Regions from separate parts of the Variovorax sp. 05L425 genome, predicted to be linked through region 2. Evidence: riboswitches for the same ligand, from Rfam matches in the RefSeq annotation. Region 2 holds a riboswitch; the other holds the start of a gene.
The links. A riboswitch is a leader RNA that binds a small molecule or an ion and turns the genes downstream of it on or off. The one in region 2 is predicted to bind glycine.
Positions count from the first base shown of each region.

Region 1 (15,248 bases), on a different contig from region 2:
AGGCGCTCTTGCGCGCCTTGCATACGTGGCAGTGATCGAACAGCCCGATGCCGCAGTGCGGGCAGAAGTCGATCTCGGTGTTCTTCAAGTCCACGGGCCGCTCGCATCCCGGGCACACGCTCTTGGCGAGCCGGGCCAGCGCGGTGTCGTAGCTCAGCTCGTTGCGACGCACTGTGTCGGGCTGCGCCTCGGCGAGCTTCTGGCGCGCCAGGTACCTATTCAACGCCACGATCGCATACCGCCCGACGAGCACCGTCACCACGATGCCCACTGCATAGCGCACATACCCACCGTAGCTCGGCAAGTACGGCACGAGTTCGACGAAGAACGCGAACAGCGCAAAGAAGATGAAGCCCCAGACAAATGGCCACCAGGTGCTCTTGCGCTTCTTCGCGAACAGCCAGCCCGCGATCACGAGCAGCGGCAGGGTGAGTGCCAGGCGATAGCTGAACACGCGCAGCTCGACGCGACGGTTTTCCGCATCCAGCCGGGTGCGCGCCTGGTCCTCCAACTCGGCGAGCCGCTGTTGGGCGCGCTGGCGCGACTGTCGGGCGTCGAGCGCAACCTGCCGTTGCGCACCCACAGCCCGTTCCGCTTCATCCTCCTTGAGCTTCAGCGCATCCAGCGCCTTGGTGCGGGAAATAAGTTCAGTGTCCTGGTCGGGTTGCGCGGTGGCGTGCCGCGTTGCGACCCAGTTCGAGAAGGTCTCGCGCGCTGCGCGACTCGCCTGCCGTGCGGTAAGGAGCTTGAGGTCCGCCTGCTCCCGTTCGCGTGCCGCATCCTGCTCCACGCGCTCGGCTTCGCGGACGGTGTTGCGCAGCGGGTCGGCCGCGGCGTGGTCGATGAAGTCGTCGAGGTCGAGCCTGTGCTCGACGCGCGGCAGATCTCCGACGATCGTGCTGCCCAGTCCGATGAGAAAGCTGGCGAACACCAGCGCCACCACCCAAAGGCCGCGGCGAAACCACTTTTCGGACAGGCGCAGGGACTTGCTCATCGAGTTCCTTCTGGATTGGGGATTCAGGTTCCGGACGTCGCGATTCTGGTCTAAAGCTTCAGCACCACGGGCGCGGCACCGAGTCCGGTGCGGGGCATCCAGGCGAAGACCGAATCCACAGTTACCGTCTCGATGCGATCGGAAAAGCGCTTCTCGTTGGGATGGTCGTCGAAGGCGACGTTGGCCGATCCGACGCGACCGCCGAGGCGCGTGAGCGGCCCAAGCCGGAGCGTCGTCGGCTCGTATCCCTTGAAGTGCAGCCAGGCCTGCGCCTGCTCGCGGCTTGCGATGGCGGCTGGCTCCATGGCGCCAGCGAGCGTCTCGATGGCCCACTGGTTCGACTGCTGGTACTTCAAGCCCCACGCATAGCTCACGACGCTGTAGGGCGCGGTGTGCAAGCGGATGATGCGCGCTGGAGACTCGTTGAGCGCCGCCAGCAGTTGCGCCTGCACGCTCGGCGTCGGCACGATCCAGGCCGCCTCGTAGCGCCACAGATCATCGAGAAAGAACTCGCCCAAACCTTGCCGGTACACGGCGGCGACCGCGGTACCGCACAGGTTGAGCTTGTGGACCACGCGCCAGGTTCCAGCGTTCGTCTTGTAGGCCAAACCGAGGTGCGAATAGCGCAGACCGTACTTGCTCAAGTCCTGTCCGGCCCGCGCCAGGAAAACGACCTTTGCCCCGCTCGCGTCGAGCTGCTGCACCGTTCGTTCGGCGAGTTGCATGCCCTTCATGACCGCCGCCGCAGTGGGCTTCGCCGGCTCGCACGATCGACCGGCATGGGCGTTCAACGGGAACAGGAACGTCCCGGCCAGCGCGACGACAACCGCCGTCAGGATCAGCTGCACCACTGCTTTCAGGATGCGCCGAGTGACCGAAACGCGGGCCTGGTATTCGCGCTCATACGGCCCGAAATTGGTGGGGGTCCGCCTCATGACAACTTCTCGTTGTAAAGCAGCGCGCGGCCGAGCGCGTTGGGCACGAAAGCCAGCACCTCACCCGCCGCCGAGAGCACGACACCGCTGCCGATCACGCTGACGGTGATGGTGCTTCCGATCGCGACCGCGGAGCCATTGGCGGCGCGGCCCAGCACTTTCACGGTGGCTCTCGCACCGTCCGATGCGCGCTCCAGGAGGTAGACGGTGCCGTCGACCGACGCCTCGACCGCAACCACCGTCAGCGTTGCGCCGGCCACCGACAGCGCAGCCGGTACCGCCACTGCGGCACTCGCCGCGGCCCCGGCGACCGAGGCGGTGCCCACGACCGAGGCGACCGGCAACATCGACAAGGCGGCAGACGCTTCGCTCTGCGCATGCGCCGATAAAGGGATGGCCACGTTGGCGAAGGCCGCACCGAGCGCAAAGAGCATCGTGATGAAGTACTGCTTCATGATGGGTCTCCTGGACATGTGGAGGACAGGTTGGCGGCTCATTCGGCCGCCGCAATCTCGGAGCGGGCCTCGCGACGGCCCCGGATGCGCGCATCGGCAAGGTCGGCCTCGTGACGATCGCGCAGCGTCTTGGCGAGCGTGAAGGCGGAACTGATCAGGAACAGCCAGCTCACGCCGAGAAACGCCTTGTAGGTTTCGCTGACCTCCATCCGCAGGAGGCCCCAGCCGGTCAGCCCCATCGCAGTGAAGAAGCCGCCCCAGACGACCAGCTTCCACATCGGCGTTTCGCCGGCGGCCCGCACGCCGCCGCGCTGGTTGTCGCGCAACGACTTGGCCAGCACGAAGGCGGCCGAGAGGCAGAACACGTAACCCATCACCATGAATGCGCGATCGAGCGCTTGCCCGGGCAGCCAGCCCAGGCCGGTCGCACAAAGGAAGACGGCGAGCCCGAACGACACCCAGACCTGGAGCTGCCAGGCACGCGTATCGCGTTGGATGGAAACATTCGAAGAGGTGGTCTGCATGGAAGCCTCGTGGCGAAGTGAAAGTGCGCGGATGATGGTTCGCACCTGAACCTCGCGGAACAAGTTAACGAACCAGTGGCGACTTCCAGCGCTTCCGGTATCGCTACTCGATACTGGCCTGCGGCTTTGACCGGCGCGCGAGCAGATCGTCGCGCGTGTAGATCCGGTCGGTTCGGGCGAGGCGCATCGCAATCACCTCGAGCACGTCCTGCGCGGGTGCCGGTGTGCCGGGATGCAGGAACGCCAGCGGCGTGACCAGGCTGAGCACCACGAGCGTCCAGCTCAACCGCGGGTGCGGCAGTCGGTGCTGCCACAAGAGAAAAGCGCCGCTGACCGCCATGCCGAGCGCGAAGCCGGCCGCCACTTCCGATTTGGAATGCGCGTACAGCGCCAGCCGCGACGCTCCGATGAACACGGCAAACACCAACCCGAACGACGCAGCGGCGACTCTGACACGATGCGCCTGCTGCGAGGCGGCCAGCCAGCATGCGACCGGCCACACGCTGGCCGAGAGCGCCGTGTGCCCGCTGAAGCCGGTGAAGTTGATCTTGGCAATGCCGATGCCCCAGCCCAGGAACGCGATCTTGGACAAAGCGATCACGCAGCACCCGAAGCCGAACAGAAGCGCCCAGCGCCAGGCCGACGGCCGGGTTGTATCACGGACGCCGAGCCATACCGCAATCCACAGTGCCACAGGCAGCAGAAAGCCACTGTCACCGAACCAGGTGACAGTGGCCCAGAACCAATGGGGGAAGGGCAGCGGCATCAGGCGGGCATCATGCGCTCAGGAGTCCGCTCACGCGCCGCTGCAAGACTTCGGGTTGGACATCGGCCTGGCGCATCGCGTCGCCCACGTTGAGCCCCACGCGGCTGAATGCGCCGCGCCGGAACGGCCGAACCATGGCGACGTTTTCCCCGTCCCGCACTTCGACGCGGCTGAAATACGACCCCCAGAGATTGGTCAGCGCCATGGGAATCACGGGCACGTCGATACCTTCGGCATGCGCGGCCTCCAGGATCTTCATCACGCCGCCCTTGAAGGGCTGCAGCTTGCCGTCGCGGGTGATCGCGCCTTCGGGAAAGATGGCGAGCAGATCGCCCTCGCGCAGCACCTGCACCGCCTGTGCGAATGCGTCCTCGTAGGCGACGGGGTCTTCCTTCTGCGGCGCAATGGGAATGGCCTTGGCCAGCCGGAACAGCCAGCCCAGCACGGGTACGCGGAAGATGCGGTGATCCATGATGAAGCGGATCGGACGCGGGCTCGCCGCCATGAGCAGCACCGCATCGATGAAGCTCACATGATTGCAGACCAGCACCGCCGCACCCTGGGCAGGAATGTGTTCATCGCCCTTGACGTCGAAGCGGTAGACGAAGCGCGAAAGCACCCAGGCCACGAAGCGCAGCAGGTACTCGGGCATCAGCATGAAGATGTAGAACGCGACGATCGCGTTGGCGATGCCGGTGAAGAGGAAGATCTGCGGGATCGTGAAGCCCGCCTTCAGCAGTGCGCCCGCGATGATTGAGCTGGCGATCATGAACAGCGCATTGAGGATGTTGTTGGCCGCAATGATCCGCGCCCGGTGCGTGGGCTGGCTGCGCAACTGGATCAGCGCATACATCGGCACGCTGTAGAGCCCCGCGAACAGCGACAGAAGCCCGAGGTCGGCCATCACGCGCCAGTGCGCCCTCTCGCGCAGGAAGCCGCCCAGCCCTAGATCGCCAAGCGCAGGCAGCGCGCGCGACGCGAAGTACAGGTCGATCGCGAACACGCTCATGCCGATCGCGCCCAACGGAACCAGGCCGATCTCCACCTGGCGACGACTCAGCGTCTCGCACAGGAGCGACCCGATGCCGATGCCGACGGAAAAGACCACCAGCAGCAGCGAGGCCACTTGCTCGTCACCGTGCAGCACCTCCTTGGCGAAGCTCGGAAACTGGCTCAGGAAGATGGCGCCGAAGAACCACATCCACGAAATACCCAGCAGCGAACGGAAAACCACGATGTTGCCGTGCGCAAGCTTGAGATTGCGCCAGGTCTCGCTCACAGGATTCCAGTTGATCCGAAGCCCCGGATCGGTGGCAGGCGCGCGCGGAATCGCCTGCGCCACCCCACGCCCGGCCAGCGCAAGCAGCACGCAGGCCAGGGCCACCGAGGTGTGGCCGATATGCGGTACAGCGACCAGGAGGCCGCCGGCGACCTGGCCGAGCAGGATGGCGACGAAGGTGCCCATCTCGACCATGCCGTTGCCGCCCGTGAGCTCGCGCGCGTCCAGCACCTGCGGCAGATAAGCGAACTTGACCGGCCCGAACAAGGTGGAATGCAGTCCCATCAGGAAGACGCAGCCAAGCAGCACCGCGGCGTCCGCCCGCATGAAACCCCATGCCGCGATCAGCATGATCGCGATCTCGAGGTTCTTGACGAAGCGGATCATCTTCGTCTTGTCATATTTGTCCGTGAGCTGCCCGGCCGTGGCCGAGAAGAGCAGGAACGGCAGGATGAACAGCGCCCCGATCGCGAGCCCCGCCATGGCCGGCGGCATCCAGCTGAGCTGCAGCTGGTAGGTCACCATGACCGTGAAGGCGAACTTGAAGAGGTTGTCGTTTGCCGCGCCGGCGAACTGCGTCCAGAAGAACGGCGCAAAGCGCCGCTGGCCCAGAAGCGCGAACTGGTTGGCGTGCGCATGCGTATCAGGCATGGGGGAGGATGATGCGTTGGCAGTTGTGGTCATTCGCAAAGCCTGGCTGGCGGGTTCCTCAAGCCGTCACTGCGGCTGCGCCCGGATTGTGCCGCAGGGTCTGACGACCCATTGCCTGGAGCCCGTGCAACACCGGCAGCGCCGCCAATGCAGCGGTCAAATGCTTGAGACTATGACCCGATATCAGGTCCTGCGTGACGTCATAGATGGCCTGATCCGACACCTCGAACAACTTGGCCATGGCGTAGAAGAAGATCACCCAGCCCAACTTCAGCCCGATGGCGCCGTTCAACGGCTTTGCCAGCGAGAGGATCACGATCAGCGCCATGCCACCGAACTGCACCAGCGCCCAGGGCAGCGCATTCCCGGTCCTGTGGCAGACGGCCGCCGCCAGCAGGCCGCCGACCATCGTGAACCATGCGGCCGGCCATCCGGCGCGTGCGCTGACTCGCTCGCAGACCACCAGGCCGACCAGGCCCGAAAAAGCCACCGCCATGCCTGCACGGTCGGCTGCCAGGCGCATGCCATCGGACTGCAGGTGATAGAAGGCGGACCCGGCAGCGGTCAGGATCAGGCCGGCAAAGAACACCCAGGCGCAATCGAGCGCATTCACGGGAAGGTGAGCGCCCGCTTGGGGCAGCGGTGAGGCGTCGAGCGCGTCTTCGTGCGCGCGATCGAGCCAATGCAGCCAGCGCAGGCCCCAGATGCCGATCGCGACGAAGGGCAGGTTGCTCAACACATCCATCGCATTTGGCAGGCCGTGCCAGGCATGGCGATCGGCGAACGGCGCCCCGGCGAGGCCAGAGGCCGGAAGGACCGGCCCGGCGATTGCGGCCAAAAGGAGCAGCGCGAACAGCGAAACGAGGCAACGTTCACGGTTGGAGAAGGACGACAGTGGCATGACGGACTCCGATGAATAGCTCGATGGGCGCAATCTAGGTTGCCGACCCCCTCCCTGGCATCGAGAATCGATACGGAGCACTTTTTCACCACCCCCGGTATCAGCCGGCAATACCACCACCTCATGAGCACCACTGTCGATCTGGTCGTCGCCCTCAAGAACGAACTCAAGAACGCCCACATGACTTACGCGGATCTCGCCAAGTCGCTGGACATGGCCGAATCCAGCGTGAAGCGGATGCTCGCCAAGGGCGACATGCCGCTGACGCGGGTCGACGCGATCTGCCGGGCGCTCAAGATCGATTTCGCGGAACTCGCCCGCCGCGTGGCGGACGCCCAGCCCTTGCTCAAGGAACTGACGCTCGAGCAAGAAAAAGCTGTCGTCAGGGACAAGAAGTTGTTGCTGCTCGCCATCTGCGTGCTGAGCCAATGGACGCTGGAGCAGATCGTCGCCGCCTACCGCATCACCGAGGCCGAATGCATCGGCTACCTGGCGCAACTCGACCGCATCGGCATCATCGAGTTGCGTCCGCTGAACCGCTACCGCCTGAAGCTCGCCAAGACCTTCCGATGGCGCCCGCACGGCCCGGTGATGGATTTCTTTCGCGAGAACGTCGTGCTCGACTACTACCGCGGCGGCTTCGACGGCCCGGCCGAAGGCCTCCTGTTGGTGCATGGATCGATCAGCAAATCGCTGGCGCCTGCCTTCCTGGACCGCCTGCAGCGCGTTGCACAGGACTTCGCCCAGCAGCACCAGACCGACCAGAAGCTGTCGCCCAAGGAGCGGGAGGGCTACACCCTGCTCCTGGGCATGCGCAACTGGGAGTTCGAATTGTTCACGCGTCTGCGCAGGGCCTGAAACACACAGAAACCGGTTTCCTCTATAAAATTCGCCCCGCAGAAAAGCGGACGCATTCGTCGTCCCACCGTTGGCGCAAACTCCCATGAACGCTCAGGTGAACCGCAACAGCGGTTCGGTGACTGCCTCACATTGATCAATCGCCGACTGGAGAGACGCCACGCGACGTGGTGCACCGACGGAGCAAATCCGCTGCATGGCGCAGCGAATGAAACTCTCAGGTAAAGGAGACAGAGGGAGCGGCAGTCTGAACCCCGGGTCTCGGCGCTTTGCACAGTAAGCACCAACACCCGCCGTTCATGCCATCCCAAAAGGATTCGGACATGCGCGTGGTTGTGCTCGGCGCCGGTTTGCTCGGTGTAACGACGGCCTATTACCTTCAGCAACTCGGTCACGAGGTGATCGTGGTGGACCGCCACGCGACCCCCGCCGCCAAGGCCCGGGGCCGGGCCGAACCCAGCGAATCTGCGATTGCGCTGCAACGCTCCGAAGCGTATTCGGCCTATGCGCGACGAACAGAAGGCGGCTGGTCCCGCCTGCGCGCAAAGGTGCGTCATCGCATCGCCAAGCTGCTCGACCGAGCCATTGGCGAACCGGCGAAACGCGACCCGCTTGAGCACATGGTGCGTCTCGCCGCCTACAGCCGCGAGAGCGCACGTGCGCTGCGTGACGAGGCCGGCATGTCGCAACGGCCGCGCTCGAACGGGCTCATGAACTTCTTCACCGACGCCCAAGCCTTCCATGGGCGCATGGCCCGCGCACCCCACTGGTCCGAACTCGGCTGCGAGGAACGTCTGCTCTCCGCCGAAGAGGCCACGGGCCTGGAGCCTGCATTGCATGCCGTCGGCAGCAAGCTCGCCGGAGCGACTTTCTCGCTCGAGGACCCGGCACGCGATCCCGCCCAGTTCGCGGCAAGCATCGTCTTTCTTTGCCGCGCGGCCGGTGTGCGCTTCATGATGAAGCACACCGTGGTCTCGCTGAAGACGCGTGACGGCCGCATCAGTCATGTCGACCTGCTGGATGCACAAGGACAACCCACCACCGTGCGCGCGCAGTCCTATGTTCTCGCCCTGGGCGCATCGAGCGTTCCGCATGCGGAAGACCTTGGCATCGACATGCCGCTGAATTTCGTTCGCGAGTACATCGCCACGATGCCGGTCAGGGACGCCGCGCACGCACCGCACATCGCGCTGCACGACCGACAGGGCAAGCTTCGAATCGCACGCGTCGAGAACGCCAACGGTGTCTATCTCCGGGTTTCTTCCACCGTGCGCGTGAGCCATGACGAGCAGAGCGAGCCAGACTCGGACCGCTTCGAAGCGATCCTCAGGCGCATCGAGGCGCTGTTTCCCGGCATGACTGACACCGCGCAGGCTTCGTTCGAAACCGCCATGCACGCGGTGAGCCGCAATCGGCTGCCAATGGTCGGCAAGACGCGAGTCCCCAACCTGTTCCTCAATACCGCCCCGGGCACGGCGACATGGACGCACGCCTGCGGCGCGAGCAAATCGATCGCCCGTATCGTCAGTGGCTTGCGGCCCGAACTCGACTTCGCCTTCAGAGGGCTGTAGCCAGCCGGGCGCGGCGCCCCTACAATCGCCGCACTGCAGGAGAGCGGGCCGCTTGGCGGCCCCACCGAAGGCGCAAACTCCCATAAACGCTCAGGTCGGCTCGCACAAACGAGCCTGTACTGCACCAACTGTCAGAGCCGTCTGGAGAGCCATCACACCACGTGATGCACCGAAGGAGCAAACCTGTTGCGGGCGCAACGGGTGAATCTCTCAGGTACCGAGGACAGGGGGAGCGGCAACTTGGACGCACGGTCCGGTTGCTTTTCTTTTTCACAGCATCCGTTTCCGTTCGAGCCAAGCGCTGCAACCTTCGAGGGTTCTTGAAATGCGCGTGATCGTTCTTGGCGCCGGCTTGCTCGGCGTGACTTCGGCTTACTTCCTCCAGCAACTCGGCCATGAAGTGACCGTGATCGACCGGCAGGCCACACCTGCTGCCGAAACCAGCTTCGCCAACGGCGGCCAGATATCGGTGAGCCATGCCGAGCCCTGGGCCAATCCGAGCGCGCCGCTGAAGGTGCTGCAATGGCTCGGCAAGGAGGACGCTCCCCTGCTCTTCCGCCTCCGCGCCGACATGCGGCAGTGGCTCTGGGGACTGCAGTTCCTGCGCGAATGCACGCCGGCGCGCACCCGCCACAACATCGAGCAGATCGTTCGCCTGGGCACCTACAGCCGCGAAACGCTGCAGCAACTGCGCCGCGACACCGGTATCGCCTACGACCAGCGGACCCAGGGCATCCTGCACTTCTATACGACGCAGAAGGAATTCGACGCCGCTCTGGCGCCAGCCGAACAGATGCGCGCATTGGGCTGCGATCGCCGCGTCATCTCGGCAGATGAAGCAGTGAAACTTGAGCCCGCGCTGGCGCACGTCCGCCCGCAACTGGCCGGCGCCACCTACACCGCCGAAGACGAATCGGGCGATGCGAACCACTTCGCGCGCGAACTCGCGGCGCTGGCCAAGGCCGCAGGTGTTCGCTTCCTGATGAGCCACACCGTGACCGCTCTTCGTGAGGCCGGCGGAACGATCGACCATGTGGAAGCGACCGATAGCGAGGGCCGGTTCCAGCGCATCCGGGGCGATGCCTTCGTGCTGGCCATGGGCTCCCTGAGCCCGCTGCTTGCCGCGCCGCTGGGCATCCGCCTGCCGATCTACCCGGCCAAAGGCTATTCGGTCACGATGCCGGTCGTGGACGCGCCCAAGGCCTACCAGGTGTCGTTGACCGATGACGAATTCAAGCTCGTCTTCTCGCGCTACACCTCCGAAACCGGCGATCGGATGCGCATTGCAGGCACGGCGGAGTTCAACGGCTACGACCGCGACCTGAACCGCGTGCGCTGCGAAGCCATCGTGCGACGGGTCGAACAATTGTTTCCGGGTGCCGCCGACGCCACGCAAGCTCAGTTCTGGACCGGGCTGCGCCCAGCGACGCCGAGCAACGTGCCCCTGATCGGCGCGACGAAACTGCCGAACCTGTTCCTCAACACCGGCCACGGCACGCTGGGCTGGACCCATGCCTGCGGCTCGGGCAAGTCGATCGCACGCATCGTCAGCGGTCTCGCGCCCGAGGTGGATTTCAGCTTCACCGGCGCGCGCGCAGAAACGAAGCCTCAGTCGTCGCTGGTGAAGACCGTCAAGACGCCGGTGTAGCCATACAGGTGGTGCCGCGCAATCTCGCCGGCGGCGAAGAAGCCGACCAGCGGCACATCGCCCAGCGCGTGTCGCACGATCTGCAACTCGGCGCCCGGCGCGCCGAAGTGCGGGCCGCCGCGGCCTGAGCAACTCACGTAGACGGCACCGGCGATGCGGCGGGCCGGATGCGGCGCCGCTTCGGCCTCGCCGGCCGCCACTGCGCGCGCGGTGGCCAAGGTTTGCTCCTCGGGCTCCAGTTCCTCCCGGATTTCGGCGCACACACGCATGAGGTCGGAGCGCGCGGCCTGCGCGTTGCGCCGGCAGAAGCTCAAGCGCATGCCGACTTCGGCCACGTCGGCAATCGCCACGCCGCGACGCGTCGGGTCGAGGCCAATGATGTGCCGCACCCGGACATCGGCACCCAGGTCGCGCGTACGACGGACGCCGTCGCTGCCGGCCTCGGCCAGCCCCACCAGCGTGGCACGCACCGCGTCCACCGCATGCTCGGGCGCGTCGAGGGATACGTTCAGATCGTCCAGCAGCACATCGAGTGCAGGCTCGCCATCGAGCGTCAGCAGCAGGTTGCCATCGACCTCGGTGATTTCACGCTCCTCCGACACGGGTTGGCAGCCCTGCGTGACGCGCGACACCAGACGCACGCCTTCGCCGAACACCACGCCCGACAAGCCCCCCGAGAAAACGCCGCCCACGGCGCCATGTCCCGGGATGTTGCCGTTGCCGCCGACCGCGAACTGCAAGGAGCCGGCGCGCCCGGACGAGAGACCGCCGAACAGGTAGCCGGTGTCGGTGCGATCGGCCATCTCGGCGATCAGTTCGCCGAGTTCCGGCGTGCGCGGGTCCGCATGCACGAGCGCCGTGTTCGCCGCGAAGCCGCTCATCTCCGAATTGGCCAGAGGCGCCACGCCGGAGAACACGCGGTATTGATCGCTCGGCAATTCGCAGAGCATCAGGCTGAGTGCCGGCTCGTCGAAATACTCGGCGTTGTTGGCCGCCACGCCGACGCCCACGGTGCCGGACCAGTCGGTGATCTCGGGCAGTTCGGCGCTCAGATGGTCGAGGATTTCCTGCGCGTCGGCAGAGTAGTGGTCGGTGATGTAGAGCAGGCCCAGCGTGGGCGTGTGTGCGTAGTCGGGCAACGCCATTTGCGCCCGCAGTTGAGCGAGCACGAGTCCGGCAGCCATGCGCCATTGCGGATGGGTGGCGTGGCCGGAAGGAAAGAGCTTCATGCGCTCGGCTTTCTGTGCGGGAAGGGGACGACGGTTGTCAGTGTCAGCGCGCCCGCTTGCGCGCCGAAGTCGACGACTTGCCGGCCGCGACGGCGCTTCGGCCGGCGGCTGGCCTCTTCTTGGTTGCGACAGGGGCAGGTTTGCGCACTGCCTTGCCGGATACCGGCGCCATCGCCCGGTCCATGGCATCGGACAGCGGTTGGGGCACGGCCGGCATCTTCAGCTGGGATGCTTCCTGCAAGGCAGAGCTGGCAATCTGCTGGAATTGCTGCGTGAGCGCGCCCCACCACTGAAGAGGGTCCACAACGCCTGCCGCATCATCCGACGGGCCGTCAGCCTTGGCCTTTGCGCGCTTCGACTTGGCGGCGGCCGCATCGGCTTCCTCGGAATCTGCCTTGTCTGCCGCTTTCGGCTCCGGCTCGGCCACCGGTGCGGGGGCCTGTGCCGGCGCCTCGTCGCGGAATGCGGGCGTCGCCGCGGCGGCCTGCCGCGTGAAGACGCTCGCCAGATCTTCCATCTGCACATTCATGCCGCGCAGCGTCGACAGCGTCATCTTCTGCACTTCGAGCGCCTGGATGGTCGCCTTGAGGGCGTGACCGTTCTGTTCGAGCCAGAACTGCACCGTCTTGAGCTCCTGGATGCGCTTGTCGACTTCCTCGACGCTGAGCGTCGGCGCCACCCAGCTGGAAAGGCTCGGCATACCCGGAACCGCACTGGCGCCGGCCGAAGCGCTTCCGCTCGCCAGGTTCCTCAGGAAGTCGAAGCCGGGAACGAACTGACTGAAGGCGAAAGGCTTGCTTGCGTCGCTCATGAGGGTCTCCGGAAGAGTATTGTTGTCCGGGCAGCTTACTCCAAGGACGCGGGCTTTTGGGCGGGTCAATGCTTGTGTTCGCCGCCCGCGGGTACCGCGGCGCCGGTGAGCACGGGCACGTTGATATTCAACGAAGTCTTCTGTCCCTTGGCATCTTCGAAGCGCAGCGTCATCGGCACATTGGTTCCGCTCGGCAAGGGCTGCTTCAGGTCGGTCAGCATCACGTGAAAGCCACCCGGCTTGAGCTCGACGGTCTGCCGCGCCGGCAACTCGACGCCACCCTCGACGGGGCGCATGCGCATGGTGTCGCCTTCCATCTTCATCTCGTGGACTTCCGCCACGCCGGCCACCGGCGTCGAGGCGCCGACCAGCCGCGCGCCCGACGGCGCACTGAGCTTCATGAAAGCACCAGTGCCGCTCTGGCCCGGCACCGATGCGCGGATCCAGGCATCGCGCACGTCGACCGCTGCCACGCCGGGCGCCAGCACGTCGAGCCGGGCGGCGGGACTCTCGAGACCCTTGGTGTCGTTGCCACTGGCCGGAATCTGCGCCCAGTCGGCGCTGCCGTTGTCGCAGGTCTGCAGCACCTTGAACCACAGGACGCCGGGCGTGGCCGGAAGCTTGCCGCGCACCACGAAGTCGGCCCGCTCGCTGGCGGGAAGTGCCGACTGCGGGTTCTCCGCCGTCCAGCGCACTTCACCGCCGTTGTCGCCGGCCGACGGCGCTTCGAGCTTCCAGCCCTTGCGCGCCTGTGCATCGGTGAATGCGAAGCCCTTGGGCAGCCGTACGGCGATGCCGGTCGTGCTCTTCGCATCCTTGCAGGCGTGGCCGACGCGAAATGCGGCTTCGTAGTTGGTGCCTGCTGTACCGCCGCCGGGTGGCAGGGTCACATGGGCCAGGGCGCTGCCGGCGCCCGTCAGCAGGATGCAGGCGGCGAGATGCTTGTAGGTGAGAGTGGGGTTCATGGCAGATCCTTCGTGAAGTGTGGAGTCAAAGATCCCAGTGCAGTTCAGCGGTGTACGTGCGCTGGGGGTACGGATGGAAATTCCAGTATTGGTAGTTGTTGGCGTTGTCGATGCCGAAGGCCATCGACCATTGCTTGTCGATCTGATAGCGAACCCGCAGATCGAGTGTGATGTACCTGCTTGCGCCGAAATAGGCGAAGCCGTTGACGTCGCTGTTGTCCAGGTTGGAGTACTGAGTGCCGCTGTAGCGGACCGCAGCGGTATAGGACCAGTTGGCGTCCGGCTTGTAGGTGGCGAACACCGTCGAGCGCCACCGCGGCACGCGCGGCTGCCACTTTCCGATGCTGGCCGGATTGGCCGGGTTTTCGGCGATCTTGGAGTTGGCGTAGGTGAGGCTCGCACCGAGTTCCAGTCCGCGCACGAACACGTCCTGGCCCGAGTAGGCGAGCTCCAGGCCGGTGGTGCGCACCTGCTTGACGTTCTGCACGCGCGAGACCGCCGGGTTCGTGCCCGGAATCACCTGGGTGAAGAGCGCATCGTCCGTGATCTCATGGAAGAGAGTCGCACGCGCCAGCGCATTGCCGAGGTCCTTTTCTGCGGACAGCTCTTCGGTCCACGACTTCTCGGGCTTGAGGAAAGGGTCGTTGATGAAGGACAGCGCGCCGCCGGTGGTGGCACCGTAGAGTTCGCCGACCGTGGGATAGCGCACCGCGCGACCCACCGACCCCTTCAGCACGGTGTCGTCGCTCCATTGGTAGGCCAGTGCGCCCTTGGGAGAAGCGTCCGTCTCGTTGCGCGATGGGTAGGCCAGCTTGCTGGTCGCGGTCGATGTGAATCCATTGTCCGCCTGCCAGTTCTCCACGCGCAGCCCGAGGACGGTCTTCCACCGCGGCGCGAAGGCCCAGCTGTCCTGCGCCCAGCCGGCCACGGTCTTCGTGTTGCCGCCGACGTTGCTGACCAGGGTTCCGGAGGGGCCATCGAGCCAGCTGCCGATGACATTGGTCTTGAGAATGCCGAGCTTGTAGGCATCGCGCTCGAGGCCGAAGTCGACGATGTGTGCGCCACCGATCCCCTGTGGCCGCCACGTTCCCTTGGCCGCGAGCGTGTTCCAGCCCGTGGCCCCGCCCTGGTCCTGCAAGGTTCCGGCGCCGCCGAAGTTCGCGAGAGGTGGCGCCACCGTCGGCGCGCGCTGCTGGTCCTTCGAATAGTCGTACAGGCTGGCAGCGACCTCCCAGTCCCATTCGCCCTTGGTGTTGCTCTTGACCGAGAGGCCTTGCATGTAGTGGGTCTGGTCGTCGTTGGTCAGCGGAAAGGCGGTGGGCGCGAGATTGAAGCTGCGCCCCAGGATGTTGATCAGCCCGCTGTAGACCGGCTGGCCGGCGGCATTGCTCAGGTAGGTCGCGGGGCGGCCTTCCGAAGTGTTCTGCCACCAGCCGAGCGTGTAGGTCGCGGTTACCGTGGGCGAGAAGTCGTAGGCCAGCTTGAGCTTGGCGTGATCCTGGATCGTGTGGTACTGCGTGCCGGTGCCCAGGATGTACCAGGGCGTGTTCGTGGTGTTCAGCCCCAGCACGTAGCCTGTGACCGGCGTCCCTGCGCGCCCGGGCGTGCCCGATGCCACCGTGGCGGTGGTGAAGGTGAGCGGCTGGCTTTCGCTGTCGCCG
Region 1 is NZ_JBFTNY010000005.1:107,168-122,415, forward strand. It holds gene AC1DN9_RS07910 (serine endopeptidase) at 1-994, opposite strand, end outside; gene AC1DN9_RS07915 (DUF2145 domain-containing protein) at 1,045-1,833, opposite strand; gene AC1DN9_RS07920 (hypothetical protein) at 1,926-2,384, opposite strand; gene AC1DN9_RS07925 (YiaA/YiaB family inner membrane protein) at 2,423-2,908, opposite strand; gene AC1DN9_RS07930 (phosphatase PAP2 family protein) at 3,012-3,674, opposite strand; gene AC1DN9_RS07935 (MFS transporter) at 3,685-5,637, opposite strand; gene AC1DN9_RS07940 (hypothetical protein) at 5,663-6,505, opposite strand; gene AC1DN9_RS07945 (helix-turn-helix domain-containing protein) at 6,629-7,363, shown strand; glycine riboswitch at 7,501-7,607, shown strand; gene AC1DN9_RS07950 (FAD-dependent oxidoreductase) at 7,663-8,934, shown strand; glycine riboswitch at 8,961-9,061, shown strand; glycine riboswitch at 9,066-9,171, shown strand; gene AC1DN9_RS07955 (D-amino acid dehydrogenase) at 9,260-10,582, shown strand; gene AC1DN9_RS07960 (FIST signal transduction protein) at 10,543-11,811, opposite strand; gene AC1DN9_RS07965 (PhaM family polyhydroxyalkanoate granule multifunctional regulatory protein) at 11,855-12,622, opposite strand; gene AC1DN9_RS07970 (copper chaperone PCu(A)C domain-containing protein) at 12,688-13,587, opposite strand; gene AC1DN9_RS07975 (TonB-dependent receptor) at 13,613-15,248, opposite strand, start outside.
Region 1: linked by a shared signal. The riboswitch ahead of AC1DN9_RS07955 (D-amino acid dehydrogenase) and the one ahead of gcvT (glycine cleavage system aminomethyltransferase GcvT) in region 2 are both predicted to bind glycine.

Region 2 (15,248 bases):
CCCGGTCGCATGGCGCGATCTGTCCTTCGATCTCCGGGGCAGCGTGGCCGCCGCGGCAGCGCGGCAGTTCGACCATGACTGGTCGTCGGTGCGCAAGCGCAAGGCGCGCGCTGCGGCCGCCGTGGACAAGCCGGCCGAGGGCAACCTCGCGCAGTTCCTGCCGAGCGGCCCCGACCAGACCGAGGACACGGCACATGCGCTGCTGGTTGACGCCTGCTTTCGCGCCGAACAACGCTTGCTGGCCATCACGCCTTACTTCGTGCCCGGCGACGGCCTGCGCGACGCGCTGCGTCTGGCCGCGCGGCGCGGTGTGCAGGTGACGATCGCGATTCCAGCGCATTCGAACCACCGCCTGGCCGACTTCGTCCGGGCACGCGCGATGCGCGACCTCGCGCGCGCGGGGGTGACATTCCGGATGCTGCCGTTCATGGCGCACGCCAAGGCGGTGGTCGTGGACGAGGATCTCGCGATGTGCGGTTCCATCAATCTCGACTTGCGCAGCCTGCTGATCAACCACGAGGCAGCCGTGGTGTTCTACGGCCATGACCAGGTCGACTGGCTCGCGCAGTGGATCGAAACGACAGCCTCCGCCGGCGAGAACTATCGCGCGCGCCGACCCGGCATCCTGCGTGACTTGGCCGAAGGCCTCCTCCTCACCATCGCCTTCCAGCTCTGATCGAACTCGCCGGCCGGCGTGCCGACGACGCCGCCTTGTCAGATACTCGCCTTCTCGATCTCGAACACTTCAGGAGAGATGCATGGGAAAGCTTGTCCAGTTCAACCGTCCGGACGGCGGCGCCGTTCAAGGGTATCTCGCGGAGGCCGACAAGACCTTCGGCTCGGTGGTGGTGATCCAGGAATGGTGGGGTTTGAACGACCAGATCCGGGGCGTGGCCGAACGCTTTGCCAGGGCCGGCTTCACGGCCCTGGTGCCCGACCTCTATCGCGGGAAATCCACCGTCGAGGCCGAGGAAGCCCATCACCTGATGGACGGCTTGAACTTCGCCGACGCGGCCTCGCAAGATGTGCGCGGCGCGGTGCAGTTCCTGAAGGCGCGCGGCGGCAAAGTGGGCGTCACCGGTTTCTGCATGGGCGGCGCGTTGACGGTGCTGGCCTCGACGATGGCACCTGAAGCCGACGCCATCGTCGTGTGGTACGGGTATCCGCCGCTGGAGTACGTCGATGCATCGAAGATCTCCGCACCGGTGATGGCGCACTGGGCCACGCAGGATGCGGCCTTTGCCATCGCGGGTGCCGACGCGCTCGAAGAGAAACTGCGTGGCGCGGGCGTGCGCTATGAAGGCCATCGCTACCAGGCGCAGCACGCCTTTGCCAATGAAGACGCCCAAGGCCCGGGGCGCATTCCGATCACGCAATACGACGCCGTGTGGGCACAGCGTGCGTGGGATCGCACCGTGCGATTCTTCGGGCGCGAACTCGCCTGAGGGCTCAGCCGCTTCAACGCTTTGCGGTCGCCTTGCTGGCCTTGCTGGCCTTGTTGGTGTAGCTCGCGTTGCCAAGCCCGGTGCCGATGGTCAGGACGGCCCAGCGCTTCACGTCCTGCATGAAGGGCAACTCGCTCAGCCCCTGGACGACCGCGTCGTTGTGCATCAGCGCGACGGTGGGGTCGCCGTCGATGAGCGGGAGCCTCTTGCACAGCTCGCTCGGCAGATGGAAGTTTTCGCTCTCCCAGTCGCCGGGGAGGTTCTGCGCACCGCGTGAAATCGATCCGTCCTTGCGAATCAGCCCGGGGCAACCGATGCCGACGAACGGCGCGAGTCGGATGCCTTTCTTCTTGCAATAGCGGATCTGCTTTTCAAGCATTTTCGCGAGCCGGTCGACCAGCGCCTTGCGGCTCGGGCCATCGTCGGCATGGCGCCATTTTTCGCGGTGGATCACTTTGGCGTGCGAGAGGTCGGGCGAACGTCTGATCCGCGTCTTGACGATGCCGCAGCGCACATTGGTGCCGCCGATGTCCAGCGCCAGGATGGCGTCGCGGCGCTTCAGCAGCGGCGGCGGCACGAGGTGCACCCAACCGAGCAGGCCGCCATCGTCTGTCGCATGGCTGATGCGCCCCAATTGCACCGACTGATTCATCTCCTGCAACATGGCCGCCGCCTGCAGGATCGCCCGCTCTCCGACGTCACTTTCGGGGAAGCCGCCGCCGATGACGACGCGCTCGACACCTTTCCATGACGGCTGGCGCATGAAACGATCGATCACCCAGGCCAGTTCTTCCGCGAATTCCTCGATGACCGCGTGGACCACGTCCGCCGCCTCGGACGCCTTTTCGCCGAGCGCCTGGTCGAGCATCTTCTTGCTCATCTCCGTGGAATGAAGACCGCCCAGCGGGTCGTTTCCCTTCTTTCGGCGACGACGGCGCCAGCGTTCCAGCAGTTCCCTGAAGGCGGTCTGGCTGGCCTGGTCGCCGATGAAGCCGTCCTTGTCGCGCAACTGGAGGCTGTAGCCCTCGACCACGACCGAAGGCAGTTCGCGTGCGCCGTGCACGTCGGGCAGAGGATGCGCGTCTTTTTCGACTTTCTCTTTTGCCATCGTGTTTCCCGGATGCGCCGTTCAGTCGGCCGTGGTCGCAAGTATCAGGCGTGCGGCTTCCTCCGGCGCATCCCAATGCGGATAGTGGCCGCATCGCTCGAACCAATGGATGTGCGCATCGGGGAAAAGCGCCTGCGCGCGAGCGGCCTGCCTCGGGAAGCAGATCCGGTCGAAGCGCCCCCAGCCGATCACGAGTTGCTTGTCCAGGCTCCCGGCCGCCACGCCTTCCTGCGGCGACCCTTGCACCAGGCTCTTCAGCATCATGCTGAACGACGATGCCGAGGCCCAGTTGCGCATTTCGTCCAGAACCATCGAAGGCGAAAGGCCGGCGGCCTGGGCCGATACCTGCCTCAGCAGGAGCACGCGCGACCATTCGTGCGTCGTGATCGCGGGCATCGCGAACTGCAGCGCGCGCGCCAGCCGCCACGAGAGGCAGACGGAGGCCCGGTAGGCGTGGCGCTCCCATCCTTCCCAGAAGCCCACAGGCCCCAACGAGACGACCGCCCCCAGCACGCCGCCGCGCCGCGCCAGTTCCAGAATCAATTGCGCCCCCTCCGAACTGCCGGCGGCATCGATGCCCACCAAGTCGTGTTCATGCAGAAACTGAGCGACCGCGTCGCACATCGTGCGAATGGAGACTTCGCCTTTCAGCTCCGGACTCTTGCCGAAACCCGGCAGATCGATCGCCACGACACTGCGCTGTGCGGCCAGCGGCGTCAGCACGGTCCGCCACGACCGCCAGGTGCCGCCAAGGCCATGGACCAGCAACAGGGGCTTGCCTTCACCGCGTCGAACATAGTTGATCCGCACTTGTTCATTCTGCGTTCATCCGCTGCAGTGCAGCATCGGCACGGCGCACCATCCTTTGTAGGAGAAGGAGCCTGTGCATCGGATGGTCCTCGCCGCCATGACGCCGATACACTGGGTCGATGCGTCCACTGCGCCGAATCTGGGTCACCACCCTGGCCTGCCTGGGCCTGCTGGGCCTTATGGGCCTTCTGGGCAACCCCACGCCGTCGCACGCGCAAGGCGGGGCCGACGGGCTTCGCATCGGCTCCAAGCGATTCACCGAGTCGTACATCCTGGCAGAGGTTCTCGCGCAGACTGCGGCGCCGCATACCGCCACCCCCCCGGTGGTCCGGCAGGGACTCGGCAACACGGCCATCGTCTACGAGGCCTTGAGTTCCGGCAGCATCGATCTCTATGCCGAATACACCGGTACCATCGCCCTGGAGATCCTCAAGAGCCCTCAGTCGATGACGCTCGAGGACATGAACGCGGCGCTCCGGCCGCTGGGCCTGGGCGCGGCGATTCCCTTCGGGTTCAACGACGGCTATGCGCTCGCCATGCGCGCGGCCGATGCGGACCGCCTCGGCGTGCGAAGCCTGAGCGACCTCGCCAGCCATCCTGAACTGAAGCTCGGACTGTCGAACGAATTCATCGGCCGCGCCGACGGCTGGCAAGGGTTGGCTGCTCGATACGGTTTCACACAGACGCCGACGGGGCTGGATCATGGGCTCGCCTACGACGCCATCGCGGCGAAGCAGATCGACGTCACCGACATCTACACCACCGACGCCAAGATCGATCATCTCGGCCTCCGTGTGCTCGAGGACGACCGCCAATATTTCCCTCGCTACGACGCGGTGGTGCTCTACCGGCTCGACGTGCCGACAAGATTGCCCAAGGCGTGGGCGGCATTGCAGAAACTCGAAGGCCGCGTCGACGAGCACGCCATGATCGCAATGAATGCGCGTGCCGAATTGCAGGGCGTGGCGTTCGACGCGATCGCGCGTGACTTCCTGGCGCAGAGCAAGATCGTCGCCCAGGCACCCGCCGCCAAGACAACCGGCTCCGCCCTCCCCAAGGAGGCCGCGGCACGGGGTTTCCTCGCCAAGCTGTTCGGCCCCGACCTTGTCCGCCTCGCGCGTCAGCATCTGCTGCTGGTGGCGGTCTCGGTCGGCGTCGCCATCCTGATCGCGGTGCCGTTAGGAGTCCTCGTTTTTCCGCACCTGAACGCGCGTGCGCTCGTCCTGGGGCTCACGGGCCTGCTGCAGACCATTCCCTCGCTCGCACTGCTGGCGATCCTGATCTCGGCCGTCGGCGCGATCGGCCTGGTGCCGGCGCTGATCGCGCTCACGCTCTATTCGCTCTTGCCGATCATGCGGAACACGGTCACCGGCCTGGCCGAAGTCCCGGTCGGGTTGCGGCAGGCAGGGACCGCACTGGGAATGACCGGCGGCCAGACCCTGCGGGTGGTGCTGCTGCCGCTGGCACTCCCCACGATCCTTGCCGGCGTGCGGACGGCGACGACCATCGCCATCGGCACCGCGACGATTGCGGCCTTCATCGGCGCGGGCGGTTTCGGCGAACGCATCGTGACCGGCCTGGCACTCAACGATCGCGAACTGCTGGTCGCCGGGGCCATACCCGCGGCGGTGCTGGCCCTGCTCAGCGAGGCATTCTTCGAGTGCATCGAATACCTGATGCGTCGCAAATACTGAAACTTGAAACTGAACGCATCGACAGGCTTCTTCCGGTGCAGCAACTTCACTGAATTCGCCGTTGGGCACGCCTTCGATCCCTTACACTCGCGCAGTCAGGAGAGAGCCCCGCCGCGTCGGGGCCGCCGAAGGCGCAGGTCCCATCGAAGCGCGGGCCCGAACGCTCAGGCAAAAGGACTGGCGAAGCGCCCGCATTCAGGGCGTTTCCTTGCTGGAGAGAGACGACCCGTCGCGACGACGGACTCGTCCACCGAAGGAGCAAGCCCCGATCGTGGGGTGAATCTCTCAGGTAAAGCGGACAGCAGGGGTGGCCCATGGCTTCGGTCATGGATCTGGACTGCCCCCTTTTGGAGAGAGCCTTGGCCTCCGAATCGACTGACGATCTTCTGAAGACCCCGCTTCACGCCCTGCATGTGGAACTCGGCGCGCGCATGGTGCCTTTCGCCGGCTACTCGATGCCCGTGCAATACCCGGCGGGCCTCATGGCCGAACACAAGCACACGCGCGAGGCTGCGGGGCTCTTCGATATTTCCCACATGGGCCAGTTGCGCCTGTCCGGCCCCGATGCCGCGGCCGCCTTCGAGACGCTGATGCCGGTGGATGTGATCGGCCTGGCGCCCGGCAAGCAGCGCTACGGGCTGCTGCTCAATGACGACGGCGGCATCCTCGACGACCTGATGTTCTTCAACGAGGGCAACGACTCGCTGTTCGTGATCGTCAACGGCGCCTGCAAGCAGGCCGACATCGCGCACATCACCGCGAAGATCGGGCACCGTTGCCAGGTCCTGCCGATGCCCGACCACGCGTTGCTCGCGCTTCAGGGACCGCAGGCTGCCGCGACGCTGGCGCGTCTGTCGCCCGGCGTCGAGCGCTTTGTCTTCATGACCGGCGGCGCCGTGCAGATCGGCGGCATTCCGGCTTTCGTGACCCGCAGCGGGTACACCGGCGAAGACGGCTTCGAGATCTCCGTCGGCGCCGCGGACGCCGAACGCCTTGCGCGGCTGCTGCTCGCGCAACCCGAGGTCAAGCCCATCGGCCTGGGAGCGCGCAATTCGTTGCGGCTCGAAGCCGGGCTTTGCCTCTACGGCAACGACATCGACGAGACGACCACGCCAGTCGAAGCCTCGCTCGTCTGGGCCATGCAGAAAGTGCGACGTTCCGGTGGTGCGCGCGAAGGCGGCTTCCCGGGCGCGGCCAAGGTGCTGGCGCAACTCACTGCCGCGGACGGCACGGCGGGCCATCTCGACCACGACACCCTCAAGCGCAAACGCGTGGGCCTCGTCGCGCTGGAGCGTGTTCCGGTGCGCGACGGCACGCTGCTCGAATCCTTCGAAGGCCTCGCCATCGGCCAGGTGACCAGCGGACTGCTCGGCCCCACAGTCGACCGGCCCGTCGCCATGGCCTACGTTGCGCTGGCCTATTCCGAGCCCGGCACGCGCATCCAGGCGATGGTGCGCGGCAAGCCGGTGTTGATGGAAGTCAGCACCATGCCTTTCGTCCCGGCGCGCTATTTCCGCGGCTGAGACCCGATCTTCAAGTCCTGCCGATTTCGTTCCGATTTCTTATCTCAAGGAGCTTTTGTTCATGACCACCAAGTACACCAAGGATCACGAGTGGGTTCGCCAGGAAGCGGACGCGACGCTCGTCACCGTCGGCATCACCGTCCACGCGCAGGACGCACTGGGTGACGTGGTCTTCGTCGATCTGCCTGAAGTGGGCAAGACTTTCGCCCAGGGCGAGGTCGCGGGTGTGGTCGAGTCGGTCAAGGCCGCCGCCGACGTCTTCATGCCGGTCTCCGGCGAAATCACCGAAGTCAACGAAGCGCTGCGCGCCGACCCCTCGCTCGCCAACAGCGCGCCGATGGACGCAGGCTGGTTCTTCAAGGTGCGCGTCAGCGAGGTGACGCAACTCGAAAGCCTGCTCGACGACACCACGTACGAAAAGTTCGCAGCCGAAAACTGAACTAACCCCGGTCCCCTGCCCTCCTGAGCCCTCCATCCATGTCGACACCCGTCCTGCCCCTCTTCCCTTCGCTCAGCGAGCTTGAGAACGCCGAGGAATTCATTGCGCGCCACATTGGCATCGAAGCTGCTGACGAATCGCGAATGCTGTCGGCGATCGGCTCGGCCACGCGGGCCGAACTGATCGACGGCATCGTGCCGCCGGCCATCCGGCGCACGCGGCCGATGCGCTTGCCTGCGCCGGTGACGGAGGCCGACGCGCTGGCCGAACTCAAGGCCATCGCCGCGAAGAACAAGGTGGCGAAGAGCTTCATCGGACAGGGCTACTACGGCACCCACACGCCAGGCGTGATCCTGCGCAACGTGCTGGAGAACCCCGCCTGGTACACCGCCTACACGCCCTACCAGGCCGAAATCTCGCAAGGTCGCATGGAGGCGCTGGTCAATTTCCAGACGATGGTTTGTGACCTGACAGGCATGGCCATCGCGAATGCGTCGATGCTCGACGAGGCCACCGCGGCGGCCGAGGCGATGACGCTCGCGCGCCGCAGCGTCAAGAGCAAGAGCAACGTGTTCCTGGTATCGGGCGACTGCCACCCGCAGACCATCGAGGTCATCAAGACGCGCGCGGCGCCGCTGGGCATCGAGGTACGGGTCAGCACGGTGTCGGAGACCCTGCCCCACCTGATGGCGAGCTGCGAATTCTTCGGCGTTCTGGCGCAATACCCCGCCACGACGGGTCACGTACACGACCTGCGACCGCTCGCCGGCCACGCGCACCAGTTCGACGCAGCCTTCTGCGTAGCGGCCGACCTGCTCGCGCTCACGTTGCTCGCGCCGCCCGGCGAATGGGATGCGGACATCGTCTGCGGCAGCACACAGCGCTTCGGCATGCCGATGGGCAACGGCGGCCCGCATGCCGCCTACCTGGCATGCCGCGACGAATTCAAGCGCTCGCTGCCCGGGCGCATCGTGGGCGTCAGCGTCGACACGCACGGCGAGCCCGCCTACCGCCTCGCGCTGCAGACACGCGAGCAGCACATCCGGCGCGAGAAGGCGACGTCCAACATCTGTACCGCGCAAGTGCTGCCCGCGGTGATCGCCAGCATGTACGCGGTCTACCACGGACCCGAGGGCATCCGTCGCATCGCGCAGCGCGTCGCGTCACTCACGTCGATCCTCGCGCAAGGTCTCGAACAGATGGGCCGCGAGTTGATCAACGCGACGGCGTTCGACACGCTCACCGTCAAGACCGGCGAAGACACCGCGAAGATCGTGGAACGCGCCGAGGCCGCCTGCATCAACCTGGGTCTGCGCGTGCAGAACCACCTGGGCATTTCGCTCGACGAAACCACGACGCGCGCCGACATCGAGACGCTCTGGGCGCTGTTCGTGCCCGCGGGCACGCCGATGCCGCGTTTCGACGAACTCGCCGGCCGGATCGCCTCGCGCATCCCCGAGGACTTGCGCCGCACCAGCGCATTCCTGACGCATCCGGTCTTCAACACGCACAAGAGCGAAACCGCGATGCTGCGCTACATCCGCAGCCTCGGCGACAAGGACCTCGCGCTCGATCGCAGCATGATCCCGCTCGGGAGCTGCACCATGAAGCTCAACGCGACGAGCGAGATGATCCCGATCACCTGGCCCGAATTCGCGAACATCCATCCCTTCGCGCCGGCTGAACAGCTCCAGGGCTATGCCCAACTCGACAAGCAGCTGCGCGCATGGCTGTGCGAAGCCACCGGCTACGCGGGCATCAGCCTGCAGCCCAACGCGGGCTCGCAGGGCGAGTACGCGGGCCTGCTTGCGATCAAGGCCTTTCATGAAGCCAGGGGCGAAGGCCATCGCGATGTGTGCCTGATTCCCTTCTCGGCGCACGGCACCAATCCGGCCAGTGCCCACATGGCCGGCATGAAGGTGGTGGTCACGGCCTGCGATGCCGAAGGCAATGTCGACATCGACGACCTCAAGCGCGCATGCGGTGCCCATGGCGACAAGCTGGCCGCGGTGATGATCACCTACCCCAGCACCCATGGCGTCTTCGAGACCCGTGTGAAGGAGCTGTGCGAGATCGTGCATGCGCACGGCGGTCGCGTGTACGTGGACGGCGCCAACATGAATGCGCTCGTCGGCGTGGCAGCGCCCGGCGAGTTCGGCGGCGATGTGAGTCACCTGAACCTGCACAAGACTTTCTGCATTCCCCATGGCGGCGGCGGTCCGGGCGTCGGCCCTGTGTGCGTGGTCGAGGACCTGGTGCCGTATCTGCCGGGCCATGCGACGGGCGGCATCGCCTCACACGGCGTGGGCGCGGTGTCGGCGGCACCGCTGGGCAATGCGGCCGTGCTGCCGATCAGCTGGATGTACTGCCGCATGATGGGCGCGCCCGGCTTGAAGGCGGCGACCGAGACCGCGATCCTCAGCGCCAACTACATCAGCGCGCGCCTGAAGGATCACTATCCCACGCTCTACGCAAGTCCGAATGGCCACGTCGCGCATGAGTGCATCCTCGACTTGCGTCCCCTCAAGGATGCCAGCGGCGTGACCGCCGAAGACGTCGCCAAGCGGCTCATCGACTACGGCTTCCATGCACCGACCCTGAGCTTCCCCGTGCCCGGCACGCTGATGGTGGAACCCACCGAAAGCGAACCGCTCGCCGAACTCGATCGCTTCATCGACGCGATGATCGCCATTCGCGGCGAGATCCGCCGCATCGAGGAAGGCGTCTGGCCGAAGGAAGACAACCCGCTCAAGAACGCACCCCATACTGCCGCCAGCCTGCTCGGCAGCGAATGGACGCGACCCTATTCGCGCGAACTGGCCGCGTTCCCGCTCGCGACGCTCAAGGGCGCCAAGTACTGGCCGCCGATCGGAAGAGTCGACAACGTCTACGGCGATCGCAACCTGTTCTGCAGTTGCGTGCCGGTGGGCGATTGGGCGGCCGCTCGCTGAGCTGAACGCGCGCGGGCCGACGGGTTCAGTTCATCGCGCGCAAGACGCGTCGGATCTCTTCCTCGTCGACATCTCGCGCTGCTCCGAATCCGGCGATGTGCCGGCCGCCTGTCACGCGAATGGCGACGAACCGGAAATCGCCGAGCTGTGTCATGGGCTCGGCCTCGGGAAATCGCTTCAGGTACGCGTCACGGCACGCTTTCCACTCGGGACTGCCGGGTTCCAGCCGTCCCGCCGCCCCATCGAGGGTGACGCGCGGCAAGGCATGCACGGGCTTGCCATGCACCTCGCGCGCCGTGACGAGAAGCGACAGTCCCGGCCTCTGTTGAAGATGCCGGCTGTGGGCGGCCAGTCCGCTCACATGGATGACAAGGCAAGCTTGCCAAGGCTCCACGGCGAAAGGAACCATCGAGACAAAGGGCGAGCCATCGTCATCGATGGTCCCCAGGGCAGCGGTGCGACGGGCCTTCAAGAGGGCCCGCATCTCTCGCGTCAGCCTGGCTTCACGAGGCGGCGTGGCCTCGCGTTGCCCATCGCTCACCAACGTTGCTGCTGCCTGCCACCGTGGATATTGCCGGCGACACCACCCGCAAGTCCGCCGATGGCCGCACCGGTCCAGGCGTCGCCTCCGGAGATCGCGGCGATGCCTGCGCCGGCCGCCGCGCCCATGGCGGCGCCACTCATCGTTCCTTGTTGCTGCGGGGTCATGTCGGTACAGCCCACGGCGAGCACCGCGGCAGCCACGGCCAGTGTCCAGTTGAGTCGTTTCATGATCCGTTTCCTTTCACTTCTTCTGAAGACCGGGAACGGCCATTTCAAACCAGATGATGTCGAGCACCGGACGCTTGAGCTTGTCGGGGTTCGCCGCATACCACTTGTCGATGCCGGAACTCACGCCGTCCAGCGTCTGCCCCTGCATTCCCTTCGCCAGTCGCGGAATGAAGCTCTGGGCATCGCTCGGCGGGTTTCTCGACGAATAGGCCGCCTCGACCTGAACCAGATTGGCGAGCCCCACGAGATACGCCTTCTTCACGGCGGGGTTCGACGTAGTCCATTGCTCGCCGGTCACAACCGGGATTTCGGCCGCCTTGGCTGGTACGCACGTCAGCGCCAGAGCCATGCACGCCGCCGACAGGGTCGCACGTACTTGCAGTTTCGATGTCATTGCGTTCTCCAACGGATTCCCCTCGTGTGAATGGACACATCGCGGTCCACGGCACGCATGCCCGGCCGCGCACGCATACAGCCGGATTGGATGCTCTTCTTCCGGCTGCGATGCATCGTGCGCTGCGACGTCGAGGCATGTCAAGCGCGTCGATCAAGGGTTGAAGCCCCAGATTTCGGTGAGTACTTTCGTCCCACTTCGCGTGTTGTTGTCTCGCAGAAGGAACACAATAGACGCACCATGCGCAACCTTGTCCTTCTTGCGGTTCTGTTCGCGGTCGGCCCGATGGCCGGCGCCGACGTGATCCGCTGCGCGGACGCGGCGGGCAGGGTGAGCTACACCGATGGCACATGCCCGGCGGGCGCCAAGAAGGTGGCGCGCGTGTCGACGGTGGAGCCGGTCAGCGTCGTGCGCGGGCCCAATGACCCTCGGCCCGAACAGAGCATCGACGCCGGCGCTCCACCAGGCGATTCGAGGGAGGTCGCGGCAATCCCGCCTCAAGCACCTTCGGGCCCCATCATCATCGACGGCCGCCGCGACGGCAATGGCGGCAGCGCGCTGCCGAGCGACTCGCGCTGGAGCGATCGCGGCGTGGACTCGATCGTGATCGACGACGGGCTGTATCCCGCGCCCGGCATCTCCCGCCCGTCCCGGCCACGCGACATGCGGCCGCGCATCCGCAATTGCGGATCCAGAACCTGCGAAGACACGCAGGGCAACCACTTCACCCACTCCGGTCAACTCGACCGCTTTCGCAGCATCGATGGAAGAACCTGCCAGCCGGTGGGAACGACCGTGGTCTGCCGCTGAACCGGCGGACGGCACGGCGCTGAAAACGCGCCTTGCCGGCTGAACAACATTTTTTTACAGCGGCAGGCGTCGAGCCTGTCGATTTCGTCGTCGCTGCTTCGACGTGCATGCAGAGGCCGGAAAATCGCCGTCATATCGATAGGCAACCGGACTCGCAACCTCGAAGGAGCAACGACATGCGATACATGGTGATCGTCAAGGCCAGCAAGGAATCCGAAGCAGGCGCAATGCCCACGGAGCAGATGCTGACCGACATGGGCAAGTACAACGAGGAGCTGGTCAAGGCTGGCGTCCTGCTCGCGATGGATGGGCTGCACCCGAGTTCGAAGGGCGCACGGGTGCGCTTCTCCGGCAAGCAGCGCACGGTCATCGACGGGCCTTTCAGCGAAACCAAGGAACTGGTGGCCGGATTCTGGCTTTGGCAGGTGCGCTCGCGGGAAGAAGCCATCGAATGGCTCAAGCGCGCGCCCTTCGACGACAACACCGAAGTGGAGCTGCGCCAGGTCTTCGAGTTGGACGACTTCGGCGCCGAATTGACGCCCGAACTCAGGGAGCAGGAAGAGCGCCTGCTCGCGGAAGTCGCCGCGAAGAAAGCCTGACCTCGCGACGCATCCAGAAGACACCCAGGAGATCCAGACATGAAGTTCATGATCATTCGCAAGGCCGACAAGGACACCGAAGCCGGCATGATGCCCACCGAGCAGCTCGTCACCGACATGCTCAAGTACAACGAAGAGATGATCAAGGCCGGCGTGATGTTCGACGGCATGGGCCTCCAGCCCAGCTCGAAGGGAGCGCGCATCAAGTTCAATGCGGGCAAGCCGACGGTGATCGACGGCCCCTTTGCGGAAGCCAAGGAACTGGTCGCCGGCTTCACCCTGATCCAGGTCAAGTCGAGGGAAGAAGCGCTCGAGTGGGTCAAGCGCTGGCCGCCCATCGACGGCGACGGCCATGTCGAGCTGGAGTTGCGCCAGATCTACGAACCAGAGGACTTCGGCGCCGAGTTCACGCCCGAGATGCGCAGGCATGAAGCGCTCCTCCGCGAGAGGAAATAGATGACGTCGATCGCGCCCGCCGACGAGGCGCATCGCGCCCTCAATGCCGTCTGGCGCATCGAATCCGCCAAGATCATCGGTGCGCTCGCGCGCATGGTGCGCGACGTCGGCGTGGCGGAAGAACTTGCGCAGGACGCGCTGGTCGCTGCACTCGAACAGTGGCCGCGCGAAGGCATTCCCGAGAATCCCGCCGCGTGGCTCACGGCCGCCGCGAAGCACCGCGCCATCGATCTCCTGCGCAAGCGGAGCCTGCACGCCGGCAAGGAAGCGGAAATCGGTCGCGAACTCGATGCGCAGCACGCCATGGCGGCGTCGGATTTCGCCGAGGCGGTCGACGCGGCGCTCGACGACCAGGTGGGCGACGACATCCTTCGCCTGATGTTCACGGCCTGCCATCCGGTCCTGCCGCGCGAAGGGCGGGTCGCCTTGACTCTGCGCTTGCTCGGCGGACTCACCACGGACGAGATCGCGCGTTCCTTCCTCGTGCCCGAGCCGACGATCGCCCAGCGCATCGTGCGGGCCAAGCGCACGCTGGCCGCGGCGCGCGTACCTTTCGAGGCGCCTCGCGCGAACGAGCTCGCGGCCCGGCTGTCCTCGGTATTCGAGGTCATCTACCTCGTGTTCAACGAAGGCTATTCGGCCACGGCCGGCGACGACTGGATGCGACCCGCGCTTTGTGAGGAAGCGCTGCGCCTCGGCCGCATCCTGGCCGAACTGGTACCGGACGAACCCGAAGTCCACGGCCTGGCCGCGCTGATGGAAATCCAGGCTTCGCGCGCCTCGGCGCGCGTCGATGCGCAGGGCGATCCGATCCTGTTGCTCGACCAGAACCGCGCACGCTGGGACGGCCTGCTGATTCGCCGTGGCCTCGCCGCGTTGGAGCGCGCAGAGAAGCTCGGCGGAGCGCTCGGCCCGTACGCGCTGCAGGCCGCGATCGCCGCCTGCCATGCGCGTGCACGCACCGCCGCGGACACGAACTGGCCGCGCATCGCCGCGCTTTACGAGGCGCTCGCCCAGCTCGCGCCCTCTCCCATCGTGGAACTCAATCGTGCCGTCGCGCTGTCGATGGCTTTCGGCCCGGCCGTCGGTCTCGAACTTGTCGACACGCTGCTTTCGGAGCCTCAATTGCAGGGCTATCACCTGCTGCCGAGCGTGCGCGGCGACCTGCTCGCCAAGCTCGGCCGCAAGCGCGAAGCACGCGCCGAATTCAAGCGTGCCGCCGAACTCACGCGCAACGCCCGGGAACGCAAGCTGCTGCTGATGCGGGCGCTGGCATGCACCGGCAGCGACACGGCCACCGACTGAAGTCCCCTACTTCTTCGCGACGGCGCCGGTCGCGACGAGCCGGCGAAATTCCCCAAGCTTGGCCTTCATCCGCCGCTCGTTCACCGGACCCATGCGGATCAGGATCTTCTGGCCCGCGGACAGCGATTCGAGTTGCGGATCGGCGAATTCATACCGCAACCAGGGGGTCTGGGAGACCGCCTCGTCCTTCAACTCGCCCTTCACTTCGGTCAGCCTGACCTGCACCGGCCCCGCCGGCTCCGGCGTCTTCAGCAGGTGATCCAGCACGGCCACCAGCCGGTCGTTGAAATAGCGGCCCGGGTAGCCCAGTTCTTCGTACGCCTGCTGAAACAGCGGATAGAGCTTCGCGTAAAGCGCTGCCGCGCGAGCGGTGTCGACCGACTCGACAAAGAGCACGAAGGGCGTGTAGCGGCTGCCATTGTCGATACCGATGGTCTTGACCTCGCCATCGCCCTGAGTCTCGAATCGCTGCGGCGTGGGATGCACCGGCCACAGGCGCGAAGACGCTTGCGTGCGCGGCAGGTTGTCCACCGTCGCGACGACGCGCCGCACGAAACCGTCGGTCTGGAGAAACGACACGACCGCCTTCTTGCCCAGCAGGTCGGTGAGCGCGCCGGTCACGCGCGCGTCGGCGTCGTTCAAGGGCGGGAGCGTCTTGTCGGGCTCGGCCAGGGGCTCGACCAGGTTCTGCGGCCCCGTCGCGACAGGCGCGGGCACGTCGGGCGGCGCCGGTTGGGGCTGCGGTGCTGTTGCAACCGGCGGAGCTTCGGGTGGCGTCTCTTTCTGCAGCGACCAGCGCCACCACGCGAAGGAGGCTGCGAGGATCGCGACGACCACGATCGCGGGAATCCACATCGAGGATTCGCGAGCTGGCCTGAATTCTGCTGGGTCCCGTTGGGGCATGTTTCAATCTTCCTTTCCCTGTCCATTGGAAACTACTGCG
Region 2 is NZ_JBFTNY010000002.1:233,049-248,296, forward strand. It holds gene AC1DN9_RS03300 (phospholipase D-like domain-containing protein) at 1-676, shown strand, start outside; gene AC1DN9_RS03305 (dienelactone hydrolase family protein) at 759-1,445, shown strand; gene AC1DN9_RS03310 (ROK family protein) at 1,459-2,553, opposite strand; gene AC1DN9_RS03315 (alpha/beta fold hydrolase) at 2,575-3,363, opposite strand; gene AC1DN9_RS03320 (ABC transporter permease/substrate-binding protein) at 3,543-5,057, shown strand; glycine riboswitch at 5,144-5,243, shown strand; glycine riboswitch at 5,259-5,369, shown strand; gene gcvT (glycine cleavage system aminomethyltransferase GcvT) at 5,417-6,580, shown strand; gene gcvH (glycine cleavage system protein GcvH) at 6,642-7,019, shown strand; gene gcvP (aminomethyl-transferring glycine dehydrogenase) at 7,058-9,970, shown strand; gene AC1DN9_RS03340 (HugZ family pyridoxamine 5'-phosphate oxidase) at 9,996-10,454, opposite strand; gene AC1DN9_RS03345 (hypothetical protein) at 10,508-10,741, opposite strand; gene AC1DN9_RS03350 (hypothetical protein) at 10,755-11,135, opposite strand; gene AC1DN9_RS03355 (DUF4124 domain-containing protein) at 11,376-11,945, shown strand; gene AC1DN9_RS03360 (YciI family protein) at 12,122-12,544, shown strand; gene AC1DN9_RS03365 (YciI family protein) at 12,584-13,000, shown strand; gene AC1DN9_RS03370 (RNA polymerase sigma factor) at 13,001-14,305, shown strand; gene AC1DN9_RS03375 (DUF3014 domain-containing protein) at 14,312-15,208, opposite strand.